One region of the Streptomyces sp. NPDC098781 genome, then DNA from elsewhere that is predicted to be linked to it. Evidence: riboswitches for the same ligand, from Rfam matches in the RefSeq annotation. Region 1 holds a riboswitch; the other holds the start of a gene.
What was found. A riboswitch is a leader RNA that binds a small molecule or an ion and turns the genes downstream of it on or off. The one in region 1 is predicted to bind cyclic di-AMP.
Positions count from the first base shown of each region.

Region 2: another riboswitch for cyclic di-AMP. It lies ahead of ACIQWG_RS33455 (M23 family metallopeptidase); the one in region 1 lies ahead of ACIQWG_RS25425 (NlpC/P60 family protein).

Region 1 covers NZ_JBIWAK010000006.1:233,051-238,748, reverse strand. Annotated here, with positions in the region: gene ACIQWG_RS25430 (tellurite resistance/C4-dicarboxylate transporter family protein) at 1-762, opposite strand, end outside; gene ACIQWG_RS25425 (NlpC/P60 family protein) at 1,153-2,325, opposite strand; cyclic di-AMP (ydaO/yuaA leader) riboswitch at 2,334-2,502, opposite strand; gene pcrA (DNA helicase PcrA) at 2,873-5,359, shown strand; gene ACIQWG_RS25415 (M23 family metallopeptidase) at 5,418-5,698, opposite strand, start outside.
Region 2 covers NZ_JBIWAK010000009.1:453,482-459,179, forward strand. Annotated here, with positions in the region: gene ACIQWG_RS33440 (GNAT family N-acetyltransferase) at 1-1,040, opposite strand, end outside; gene ACIQWG_RS33445 (HPr family phosphocarrier protein) at 1,220-1,501, shown strand; gene ACIQWG_RS33450 (GntR family transcriptional regulator) at 1,680-2,375, opposite strand; gene ACIQWG_RS33455 (M23 family metallopeptidase) at 2,563-3,348, opposite strand; cyclic di-AMP (ydaO/yuaA leader) riboswitch at 3,361-3,524, opposite strand; gene ACIQWG_RS33460 (M16 family metallopeptidase) at 3,726-5,114, opposite strand; gene ACIQWG_RS33465 (M16 family metallopeptidase) at 5,111-5,698, opposite strand, start outside.

The DNA.
Region 1 (5,698 bases):
TTCGGCGAGCAACAGGACGGCGTACCAGGCGAGGTCGAGTACGAGCACGGCCACGGTCACCGTGCGCAGGACGCCTTCGTCGTCCCTGTTCCAGAGGTACAGGCCGGGGCCGTCGGCGGCGAGGAGCTTCGAGCCGGCGAGCGCGGAGATGGCCAGGGCGCCGCCCGCCACCCAGTGGTCGCCGGCGCCGTGGGCGATCTCGCGCCGGTCGAAGCAGGCCAGGGCGATGACGTAGAGCACCAGGCCCAGCCAGAACAGCGCGAGCGCGGCGTGGGCGAGCCATGCCGCCTTCTCGGTCGCGGCGAGGGTCGCGCCCAGGACGGCAAGGCCCTGCGTGGCGACGCAGCCGAGGAAGACCGAGCCGGGCATGCCGCGGCGCCAGTGACGGGCGACCGCGAGGAGCAGGGCCGGCCAGAGCACGGCGGCCAGGGCCAGGAGGGCTTCGGCGAGGGTCTCCCAGCCGAGGGCGGCGAAGCGGGTGCCGAGGACCGTTGTCGCGGCGATGGCGGTCAGTGCGGCTGGAGTTGCCGCCTCCTCGACCCAGCTCGGGCGGTCCCGCAGGAGCCGGGCGGTGAAGTCGCCGCCGAGGACGAGCCAGGCCGCCGAGGCGAGGGCCAGGGCGATGCGGGAGAGGGTCTCGTAGCCGGTCTGGTGGAGGGCCACCGAGATGATGCCGGTCGCCATGACGGCTGCGCCGGCCGCGGGGGGTCGCTGCGACCACCAGGTGTGGAGGGGGGAGGTGGGGGTGGTGGTGGCGGGCATGGGGCGATGCTATGGAGCGGGGTGAGGGTTGGGGGTGGGGCGCGCGGGTCGTCCGTGCGGTTTGCCTCCGGCGGTTGGGCGGGGGATGCCTGCGGCGGCCCGTCGCTGTCCGGTGGGGGTGCGGGTGGCGCCTGCGGGTGCGTTGGGGGTCGGGGCCGTGCCGGGGGTGTCCGTCCCCTCGGTCGGGGCCGTGCCGGGGGTGTCCGTCCTCCGTCGGGCGGTCGCTGTCGGGCACAGAGGTGTCGTCCGTCGACGCCGGCCGCTGCGTGCGGACACCCCCCTGGCACGACCGCACGACCGCACGACCGCGTGGCCCCTTGCCGCCGTACGCGGCTGACGGGACGCCTTCCTTGCGGCGAGGCCCCTCGGTCGCCTGTGCGGGCGGTGGGGTCAGGCCGGGCGGACCACGCTGTGGATCGACGACTCTCCGTCGTAGTAGATCGACTCCTCGCGGACGTAGGCGCCGGGCTTCGGGGCGTGGATCATCATGCCGTTGCCTATGTAGATGCCCACGTGGGTGACATCGTCGTAGAAGAAGACCAGGTCGCCGGGCTGGGCGCTGGAGAGGGACACCGTGGTGCCGGCGTTGACCTGGTCGTAGGTGACGCGGGGGATGTCCACGCCGGCTGCCTTCCAGGCGGCCTGGGTGAGACCGGAGCAGTCGTAGGAGTCGGGGCCCGTGGCGCCCCAGACGTACGGCTTTCCGATCGCGGAGCGGGAGAAGGCCAGGGCCTTCTCGGCCTTGGTGGCGTAGGAGCTGTCCGCGGAGGACGAGTCCGAGGTGCCCGACTCGGACGGGGACTCGGTGCTCTCCTGCTGCTGCGCGGCCTCCTGGCGTTGGCGTTCGGCCTCGGCTTCCGCCTGCTCGCGGGCGAGCTCGGCCGCCTTGCGGGCGGCCTCCTCCTGCTTGCGCTTCTCGATCGCGGCGAGGCGGGCCTTCTCCTCCGCCGTCAGCTTGGACAGCAGCTCGCGTGCGTCGGAGAGCTTCTGCTGGACGGTGGTCTTGGCGGCCTGGAGGTCGGTCTGCGACTCGGTGAGCGTCTCGAGGCTCTGGGTGGCCTCCTGGCGCTTCTTCATGGTCGCGGACTGCTCGGTGAAGTATTCGTCGACCGATTCCTTCTGACGGTCCGTCATGCGGCCCATCAGTTGGGACTGGTCGAAGTAGTCCTGCGGGGTGTCCGCGAGGAGGAAGGTCGCCGTGTCGGGGGCGGCGGCGCCGGTGCGGTACTGGGCGGCGGCGTTGCGGCCGAGTTCCTCGCGGGCCTCGTTGAGCCGCTGGGTGCGCTGGGCGACGTCGTCGAGGAGGGTGTCGACGCGCTTGCGCTGCTTCGCGGTCTTCTCCTTGGCCGCGTTGTACTTCTCCGTCGCCGACTCCGCCTGGCGGTAGAGGTCGTCGACCTTCTTCTCGACCTCTTCGAGGCTCGGCTTGTCGTCCGTGGACGGGCTGGCGGTGGCCGTCTGGGACAGCAGGGCTACGGAGGTGAGGGCCGCCGTGGCGAGGGCGGGGGTCCGTATGCCTGCTACGCGCGTACCAGAGGGACGCGACTTGCGGTGCGACGCCAAGGGAGGCGACTCCTTCCATGCTCCGCCTACCGAGTTAGCTGTCGGGTTCGGGCGGGTGGCTCGGAAGGTTTGCCCTACGGCCGCTCCCCGGGCGGGAGTCGGGCCGATTCACCCCAAGTTCGGTGGGTCCCCGGCTCCGGGGGCGCGGCGGCGCTCCGGACTCGGCGGAGGCCGTGCGGCCCGGCGTCGTTCGCCGGAGGGGGTCGTACGGCCTGTCCGGCACCGTAGCCAACTCGTGTGGCCCCTGTGAAGGTTGATGTTCGATATGCCCGATACATTTTCGTGACCTTGAGGCGGGGAGGTCTCAGGGGCGGTTCATTCGGGGGAGTGTGGGGGTGGTTGCTCACATTCAGGGTGAGTGGGTGTTTTGAGTTATTTGCCGGAAGTTCGGTGGGGCGAATCGGTTGATCGCGGACTGTGAAGGGCTGGTCGCGGGGGGTGAGGGGGCGTGGGGGTGGTGGGGGTCGGTGATCGTCCGGATTCGGAACGGGCGATGTTCTCGGGGCGGCGGCGGGCTGTCAGTGGGGCGGCCTAGACTCGGAGAGCGATGAGCAGCCTCTTTGACGACAGCTTCCTGGCCGACCTCCAGGCCCCGCGGGCCCACGAGGAAGAGTCCCCACCACCGCCCGAGGACGAGCACGCTCCGGAGTCGGTTCCGGACGATCTGTTCGGTGGGAAGTTCGACGTGCCACCGGACCGGGACGGCTACTACCGCGACGGAGCCCCGCGGCCCGCCCTCGACGCCGCGGCACTGCTGGAGGGGCTGAACGAGAACCAGCGCGCCGCCGTCGTGCACTCCGGCACCCCGCTGCTCATCGTGGCCGGGGCCGGCTCCGGCAAGACGCGGGTGCTCACCCACCGCATCGCCCATCTGCTGGCCGAGCGGAATGTGCATCCGGGGCAGATCCTCGCGATCACCTTCACCAACAAGGCCGCCGGCGAGATGAAGGAGCGGGTCGAGCAGCTCGTCGGCCCGCGGGCGAACGCGATGTGGGTGATGACCTTCCACAGCGCGTGCGTGCGCATCCTGCGCCGAGAGAGCAAGAAGCTCGGGTTCACATCCTCCTTCTCGATCTACGACGCCGCCGACAGCAAGCGGCTGATGGCGCTGGTGTGCCGTGATCTGGATCTCGATCCCAAGCGGTTCCCGCCCAAGTCCTTCAGCGCCAAGATCAGCAATCTGAAGAACGAGCTGATCGACGAGGAGGACTTCGCCGCCCAGGCGACGGACGGCTTCGAGAAGACGCTCGCCCAGGCCTACGCGCTGTACCAGTCGAGGCTGCGGGAGGCCAACGCCCTCGACTTCGACGACCTGATCATGACGACGGTCAACCTGCTGCGCGCCTTCCCGGACGTCGCCGAGCACTACCGCCGTCGCTTCCGCCATGTGCTGGTGGACGAGTACCAGGACACCAACCACGCCCAGTACGCGCTGGTGCGCGAGCTCGTCGGGACCCGCGAGCACCCCGTCGACGTACCGCCCAGCGACTACGACATCCCGCCCGCCGAGCTGTGTGTCGTGGGTGACGCCGACCAGTCGATCTACGCGTTCCGGGGCGCCACCATCCGCAACATCCTCCAGTTCGAGGAGGACTACCCGGACGCGACGACGATCCTGCTGGAGCAGAACTACCGCTCCACGCAGACCATCCTGACCGCCGCCAACGCCGTCATCGAGCGCAACGAGTCCCGCCGCCCCAAGAACCTGTGGACCAACGCGGGCGCGGGCGCGCGCATCACCGGCTATGTCGCGGACACCGAGCACGACGAGGCACAGTTCGTCGCCGAAGAGATAGACCGACTGACCGACGCGGGGGACGCGAAGGCCGGCGACGTCGCCGTGTTCTACCGGACGAACGCCCAGTCCCGTGTCTTCGAGGAAGTCTTCATCCGCGTCGGGCTGCCCTACAAGGTCGTCGGTGGAGTGCGGTTCTACGAGCGCAAGGAGGTCCGGGACGTCCTGGCCTACCTGCGGGTGCTGGCCAACCCCGAGGACTCCGTGCCGCTGCGGCGGATCCTGAACGTCCCCAAGCGGGGCATCGGCGACCGTGCCGAGGCGATGATCGACGCCCTCGCACAGCGGGAGAAGATCAGCTTCCCGCAGGCGCTGCGCCGCGTCGACGAGGCGTACGGCATGGCCGCGCGGTCGACCAACGCCGTCAGGCGCTTCAACACGCTGATGGAGGAACTCCGTACGATCGTCGAGTCCGGCGCGGCACCGGCGACCGTCCTGGAGGCGGTGCTCGAACGAACCGGCTACCTGGCCGAGTTGCAGGCTTCCACGGATCCGCAGGACGAGACCCGGATCGAGAACCTTCAGGAACTCGCCGCCGTCGCCCTGGAGTTCGAGCAGGAGTCGGGCGAGGGTGAGGCCTCCGGCGGGCTCGCGGCCTTCCTGGAGCGGGTCGCCCTCGTCGCCGACTCCGACCAGATCCCGGACGAGGAGGAGGACGGCTCCGGAGTCATCACCCTGATGACCCTGCACACCGCCAAGGGCCTGGAGTTCCCGGTCGTCTTCCTCACCGGCATGGAGGACGGCGTCTTCCCGCACATGCGCGCCCTCGGCCAGACCAAGGAGCTGGAGGAGGAGCGGCGGCTCGCGTACGTCGGCATCACGCGCGCCCGTGAACGGCTGTACCTGACGCGTTCGTCGATGCGCAGCGCGTGGGGGCAGCCGTCGTACAACCCGCCCTCCCGGTTCCTGGAGGAGATCCCGGCACAGCACGTGGACTGGAAGCGCACCGGGGCGACCGCGCCGGTCTCCTCCGGGCCCGCGTCCGGGGTCGCCGCCTCGCTGTCCTCGTCCCGCTCGCGCTCCTCGGCCTCGGGCGCCTCCGGCTTCGCCACGCGCCGTACCTCGGAGAAGCCGGTCGTGCAGCTGGCGGTCGGCGACCGTGTCACGCATGACCAGTTCGGGCTCGGCACGGTGATGGCCGTGAAGGGCACGGGCGGGAACGCCGAGGCGACGATCGACTTCGGGGACACCAAGCCGAAGCGGTTGCTGCTGCGGTACGCGCCGGTGGAGAAGCTCTAGCGCATACGAGTGCGCCCCCGCCGATGGGCGGGGGCGCGAGGCGAAGCTGTGGTGCCGCCTACGTCGGGTCGACCCCGTGGCTGCGCAGCCACGGCAGCGGGTCTATCGCCGAGCCGCCGCCGGGACGCACCTCGAAGTGCAGGTGCGGGCCCGTCGAGTTGCCGGAGTTGCCGGAGTACGCGATCGGGTCGCCGGCCTTGACCGTCGTACCGGAGGCGACGCGGTAGGTGGAGAGGTGGCAGTACCACGTCTCCGTGCCGTCCATCGCGGTCACGATCATCATGTTGCCGTAGGCGCTGTTCCACTGCGTACGGACGGTGCCGTCGGTCGCGGCCATCA
Region 2 (5,698 bases), on a different contig from region 1:
TCGGCGGCGGTGTTGATGATCCCGAAGGCGTTCGGGCCGATGATGCGCATGCCGTACGCGCGTGCCTGCCGTACGAGTTCGCGCTGCCGTTCGCGCCCGTCGGGCCCGCTCTCGGCGTACCCGGCGGAGAGCACGACGAGGCCCTGCACCCCGTGCTCGCCGCACTCGGCGACGACCTCGGGTACGAGCGGGGCCGGCACGGCGACCACCGCGAGGTCGACCTGCTCCTCGATCTCCCGCACGGAGCGGTGCGCGGGCACCGAGTCGAGCTCCTTGAGGTCCTCGGGGAACGCCCTGTTCACGGCGTACAGCCGCCCGGTGAACCCGGCCTCCCTGATGTTGCCGAGGACGCTGCGGCCCACCCCGCCGGCCGTGCGGCCCGCACCGATGACGGCGACGGACCCGGGCACCAGCAGCCGCCGCACGGACCGGGCCTCGGCGCGCTGCTCGCGCGCGTACTGCACGGCGAGCGAGCGGTCCGTCGGCTCCAGGTCGAACTCCAGGCGTACGACGCCGTCCTCGAAGCTGCGCTTCTGGGTGTACCCGGCGTCCGTGAACACCTTGATCATCTTGGTGTTGGCGGGCAGCACCTCGGCGGCGAACCGGCGGATGCCGCGCTCGCGCGCGACCGCGCCGATGTGTTCGAGCAGGGCGGAGGCGACACCCCGCCCCTGGTGGGCGTCCTGGACCAGGAAGGCGACCTCGGCCTCGTCGGCGGGGGCGGACGCGGGCATTCCGTCGGCACCGATCCGGTCGTAGCGTACGGTGGCGATGAACTCGCCGCCCACCGTGGCCGCGAGTCCCACCCGGTCCACAAAGTCGTGGTGCGTGAAGCGGTGGACGTCCTTGGCGGACAGTCGCGGGTAGGGCGCGAAGAAGCGGTAGTACTTCGACTCGTCCGACACCTGCTCGTAGAAGCTGACCAGGCGCTCGGCGTCATCAATGGTGATGGGGCGGATGCGTGCGGTGCCGCCGTCGCGCAGCACCACGTCGGCTTCCCAGTGGGCGGGGTACTCGTGCCGGTCCGAGGCGCTCTGCATGGGGCCCAGAGTACGGCTCGCGTACGACAACGGCGCGAGGCAGTCTGTGGAGGACGAACGTGGGGTCGAGGCCGCGATCCGACGGGCACCGAGAGACGGGACGTTCGTCTCGTTCCGGCTTGCTTCACGGGTGTGGGAAACTGGTCTAGACAACCCTGAACACCGAAGGGCAGCATCACATGGCTGAGCGCCGCGTCAACGTCGGCTGGGCCGAGGGCCTCCACGCCCGCCCCGCCTCCATCTTCGTCCGAGCCGCCACGGCCACAGGCGTCCCGGTGACGATCGCCAAGGCTGACGGCAACCCCGTCAACGCGGCCTCCATGCTGGCCGTCCTGGGCCTGGGCGCCCAGGGCGGCGAGGAGATCGTCCTCGCCTCCGACGCCGAGGGCGCGGACGCCGCCCTCGACCGACTGGCGAAGCTGGTCGCCGAGGGTCTCGAGGAGCTGCCCGAGACGGTCTGAGGACCTGAGCGGGTGATCCGTAGCGAACGGTGAAGCCGCGTCCGCCTTTTCGGCGGGCGCGGCTTCGCTGTTTCCGGGCAGGCTCGACGCAATTGGCGGCGCGCTGCCGGTGCATTCGAAAAAGGGCAGCAGAAATTCACCGCCACCGAATATGCCCTCTTTGTATACGGCGCCTTTGTTAATGCCGCAGACTCGGCATGTTTACGGGATGTTGCGAATTCCTCACACGCTCCGCGCGCCCGCCTCCGGAGCCGAACCGCAGCCGGTGCGCGGAGAGCGCGCGCTCGGTGTGCAGCGCCGTCATCGCGCGGGCGCGTTCCCCGTCGCCGCGCGCCACCGCGTCCACGATCGCGCCGTGCTCGGTCCAGTACCCCTGCGGGTCGGCCGGTGCCTCCACGGCGTACATCCAGGCGATCTTGTGGCGCAGCTGGGTCAGCACCGAGGTCAGGGCGGGGCTGCCGGACGCCTGGGCCAGCGTCTCGTGGAACCAGCCGCCCAGGGAGCGCAGATCCTCGCTGTTGCCCCGCCTGGCCCGCTCCTGCCCCAGCCTGACCAGGCCGCGCAGGACCTTCAGATGGGCCTCGGTGCGCCGCTGGGCGGCCCGGGCGGCGCCGAGCGGCTCCAGCAGGCCGCGCATCTCCAGCAGGTCCGCGGCCTCCTGCTCGGTCGGTTCGGCGACACAGGCCCCCGCGTGCCGCCGGGTGACCACGAAGCCCTCCGCCTCCAGGGTGCGCAGGGCTTCCCGGACCGGGACGCGGGAGACGCCGTAGCGGCGGGCGAGGACTTCCTCGGTGAGTCGGCCGCCGCGCTCGTGGACACCGGCGACGATGTCGTCCCGGATCGCCGTGCACACCGAGTGCGCCGGAATACGCATGACCCACCTCCGCCTTAATCCCCGTGAAACGTCGACGAATGACGTGTTCGCTGTGACTCTATTGCAACCTGCCTGAATTTCCGACGGCGAGCCGGAATCCATGGATATTTTTTGGTCATCGGTTCGACGCCAAAACGCCGAAAGCCCCGGCTCGGGAGCCGGGGCTTCGGGTGGTGCGGCGGTGGCGTCAGATGTTCACGCCGTGCGCGCGCAGGTAGGCGACGGGGTCGATGTCGGAGCCGTACTCCGGCGAGGTCCGAGCCTCGAAGTGCAGGTGCGGGCCGGTGACGTTGCCGGTGGCGCCGGACAGGCCGATCTGCTGGCCGGGGGTGACCCGCTGGCCCACCGAGACGCCGATGGACGACAGATGGCCGTACTGGGTGTAGGTGCCGTCGTTCATCTTGATCACGACGTTGTTGCCGTAGGCCCCGCCCCAGCCGGCCTCCACGACGGTGCCGGAGGCGACCGCGTGGACGGACGTGCCGCTGGCGGCGTGGAAGTCGATGCCGGTGTGGCTTCCGGAGGACCACACGGCGCCGCCGGCCTTGTAGCCGGTGGAGACGTACGAGCCGGGGATCGGGGACACATAGGACAGCAGGCGCTTGCGCTCTGCCTCGCGGGCGGCGCGCTCCTTGGCCTCGCGCTCCTTCGCGGCCTTCTCGGCCGCCTTCTTGCGCGCGGCCTCCTGGGCGGCCTTCTTCGCGGCGGCGGCCTCCTTGGCCGCGTGCTCCTGGGCCGCGGCCTGGGCGTCGAGCTGGTCCGCGATCGAGTTCTCGACGGCGATGACGGGGATGAGGCCGGTCTGCTCCGCGGCGGGCTCGGCGGCGAGCGCCGGAGCGGCCAGGGTGCCTATGACGCCGGTGGCGGTGAGCGCGGCGACGCCCGCGGCACGGGCGGTGGAGCGCTGCATCCGGCTGGGCCGGCGATGCTTCCCGGTGGGGCGGTTCTTCCCGGTGGCGCAGGTGAACGCCATGTAGTGGCTGGTCCTTTCCTTCCCTCTCGCCTACCGGGTTAGCTGACGGGTTCGGAGCAGGAAGGTCTCCTACGGGCCCCCTCGCACTCGCGCGGGCGCCCGATTCACCCCAGGGACTTCGGTGGGTCCCCGGCTCCCCTGGCTCGCGCCATACGGGGACTCGGCGATGGCTGTCCGGTGCCGCGGGTGCGGCGCGGTGCCTGACGGACAGCCCGGAAGACGCTAAACGGGACATCTTTCAATCCCCAAACCGAGCAGGGCTTTTGTAGCGCATCCCACAGGCCAGACAGGCAACCTCTCCTCAATTCGGGCATAAAGGGGCCCTGGTGACTCTTTCGTCACCAGGGCCCCTATGCGCGCGTGGCGCCGTCTTTCGCCTACTCGGCCGCCACGACGGTGACTTCACCGATGCCGAGGGCCTCCACGGGCTCCCGGATCGCGGCCGCGTCGCCGACCAGGATCGTCACCAGGCGGTCCACCGGGAACGCGCTCACGGCCGCGGCGGTGGCCTCGACGGTGCCGGTGGCGGCGAGCTGCTGGTACAGCGTGGCCTGGTAGTCGTCGGGCAGGTGCTGCTCGACCTGGTCGGCCAGGGTGTTCGCCACGGAGGCCGCCGTCTCGTACTTCAGCGGCGCGACCCCGACCAGGTTCTGCACGGCGAAGTCCCGCTCGGCGTCCGTCAGCCCCTCCCCGGCGACACCGCGCAGGACCTTCCAGAGGTCGTCCAGCGCCGGGCCGGTGTTCGGGGTGTCGACGGACCCGCTGATGGCGAGCATCGCCGCGCCGCTGCCGTCCGGGGCGGAGCGCAGGATCTGCCCGAACGCGCGTACGCCGTAGGTGTAGCCCTTCTCCTCGCGCAGGACCTTGTCCAGGCGGGAGGTGAGGGTGCCGCCGAGGCAGTACGTGCCGAGCACCTGCGCGGGCCACACGCGGTCGTGCCGGTCGGGGCCGACCCGGCCGATCAGCAGCTGCGTCTGGACCGCGCCGGGGCGGTCCACGATGACGACGCGCCCGGTGTCGTCCGCGGTCACCGGCGGGACGGGCCGCGGCTCGGCCGAGGAGCCCGTCCAGGCGCCCAGGGTGTCCCCGAGCAGCGCGTCGAGGTCGACGCCGGTGAGGTCGCCGACGACCACGACGGTGGAGGTGGCGGGACGCACATGGCGCTCGTAGAACGCGCGTACGCCCGCGGAGTCGATGCCGGCGACGGTGTCCTCGGTGCCCTGGCGCGGGCGGGACATGCGCGAGGTGGCCGGGAACAGCTCCTTGGCAAGCTCCTTGGCGGCCCGGCGCGAGGGGTTGGCCAGCTCGTGCGGGATCTCGTCGAGGCGGTTGCGCACCAGGCGCTCCACCTCGGCGTCCTCGAACGCGGGTGCCCTGAGAGCGTCGGCCAGCAGACCGAGCGCCTTGGGCAGACGGGAGACCGGCACTTCGAGGCTGACGCGGACGCCGGGGTGGTCGGCGTAGGCGTCCAGCGTGGCGCCGCAGCGCTCCAGCTCGGCGGCGAACTCCTCGGCGGTGTGCTTGTCGGTGCCCTCGGACAGGGCGCGCGCCATGATCGTGGCGATGCCGTCGAGGCCCTTCGGCTCGGCGTCCAGGGGCGTGTCCAGCAGCACCTCGACGGCGATGACCTGCTGGCCGGGGCGGTGGCAGCGCAGGACGGTGAGGCCGTTGTCCAGCTTGCCGCGCTCGGGCGCCGGGAACGCCCAGGGCCGGGCCGGGCCGGCCTGGGGCTGTGGGTGGAACTCCATGCTGGCGAGTTCGGTCACTGGGCCGACTCCTCGTTCTCGTCGGTGCTGGCGGCTTCCAGGTCCTCGTCCTCGCCGGCGACCGGCTCGTACACGAGCACCGCACGGTTGTCGGGCCGCAGCCGCGCCTGGGCGACCGCCTTGACCTCCTCGGCGGTGACGTCGAGCACCCGCTTGACCGCGGTGAACGCGAGCTGCGGGTCGCCGAACAGGACGGCGTACCGGCACAGTTCGTCGGCGCGGCCCGCGACCGTGCCGAGCCGGTCCAGCCACTCGCGCTCGAGCTGGGCCTGGGCGCGCTCCATCTCCTCGGCGGTGGGGCCCTCCTGCGCGAAGCGCGCCAGCTCCTCGTCGACGGCGGACTCGATGACGGGGACCTCGACGTCGCCGGAGGTCTTCACGTCCAGCCAGCCCAGGGAGGGCGCGCCGGCCAGGCGCAGCAGGCCGAAACCGGCTGCGACGGCCGTACGGTCGCGCCGGACGAGCCGGTTGTAGAGGCGGGAGGACTCGCCGCCACCCAGGACGGTCAGCGCCAGGTCGGCGGCGTCGCACTCGCGGGTGCCGTCCGTCGGCAGGCGGTACGCGGCCATCATCGCGCGCGCGGG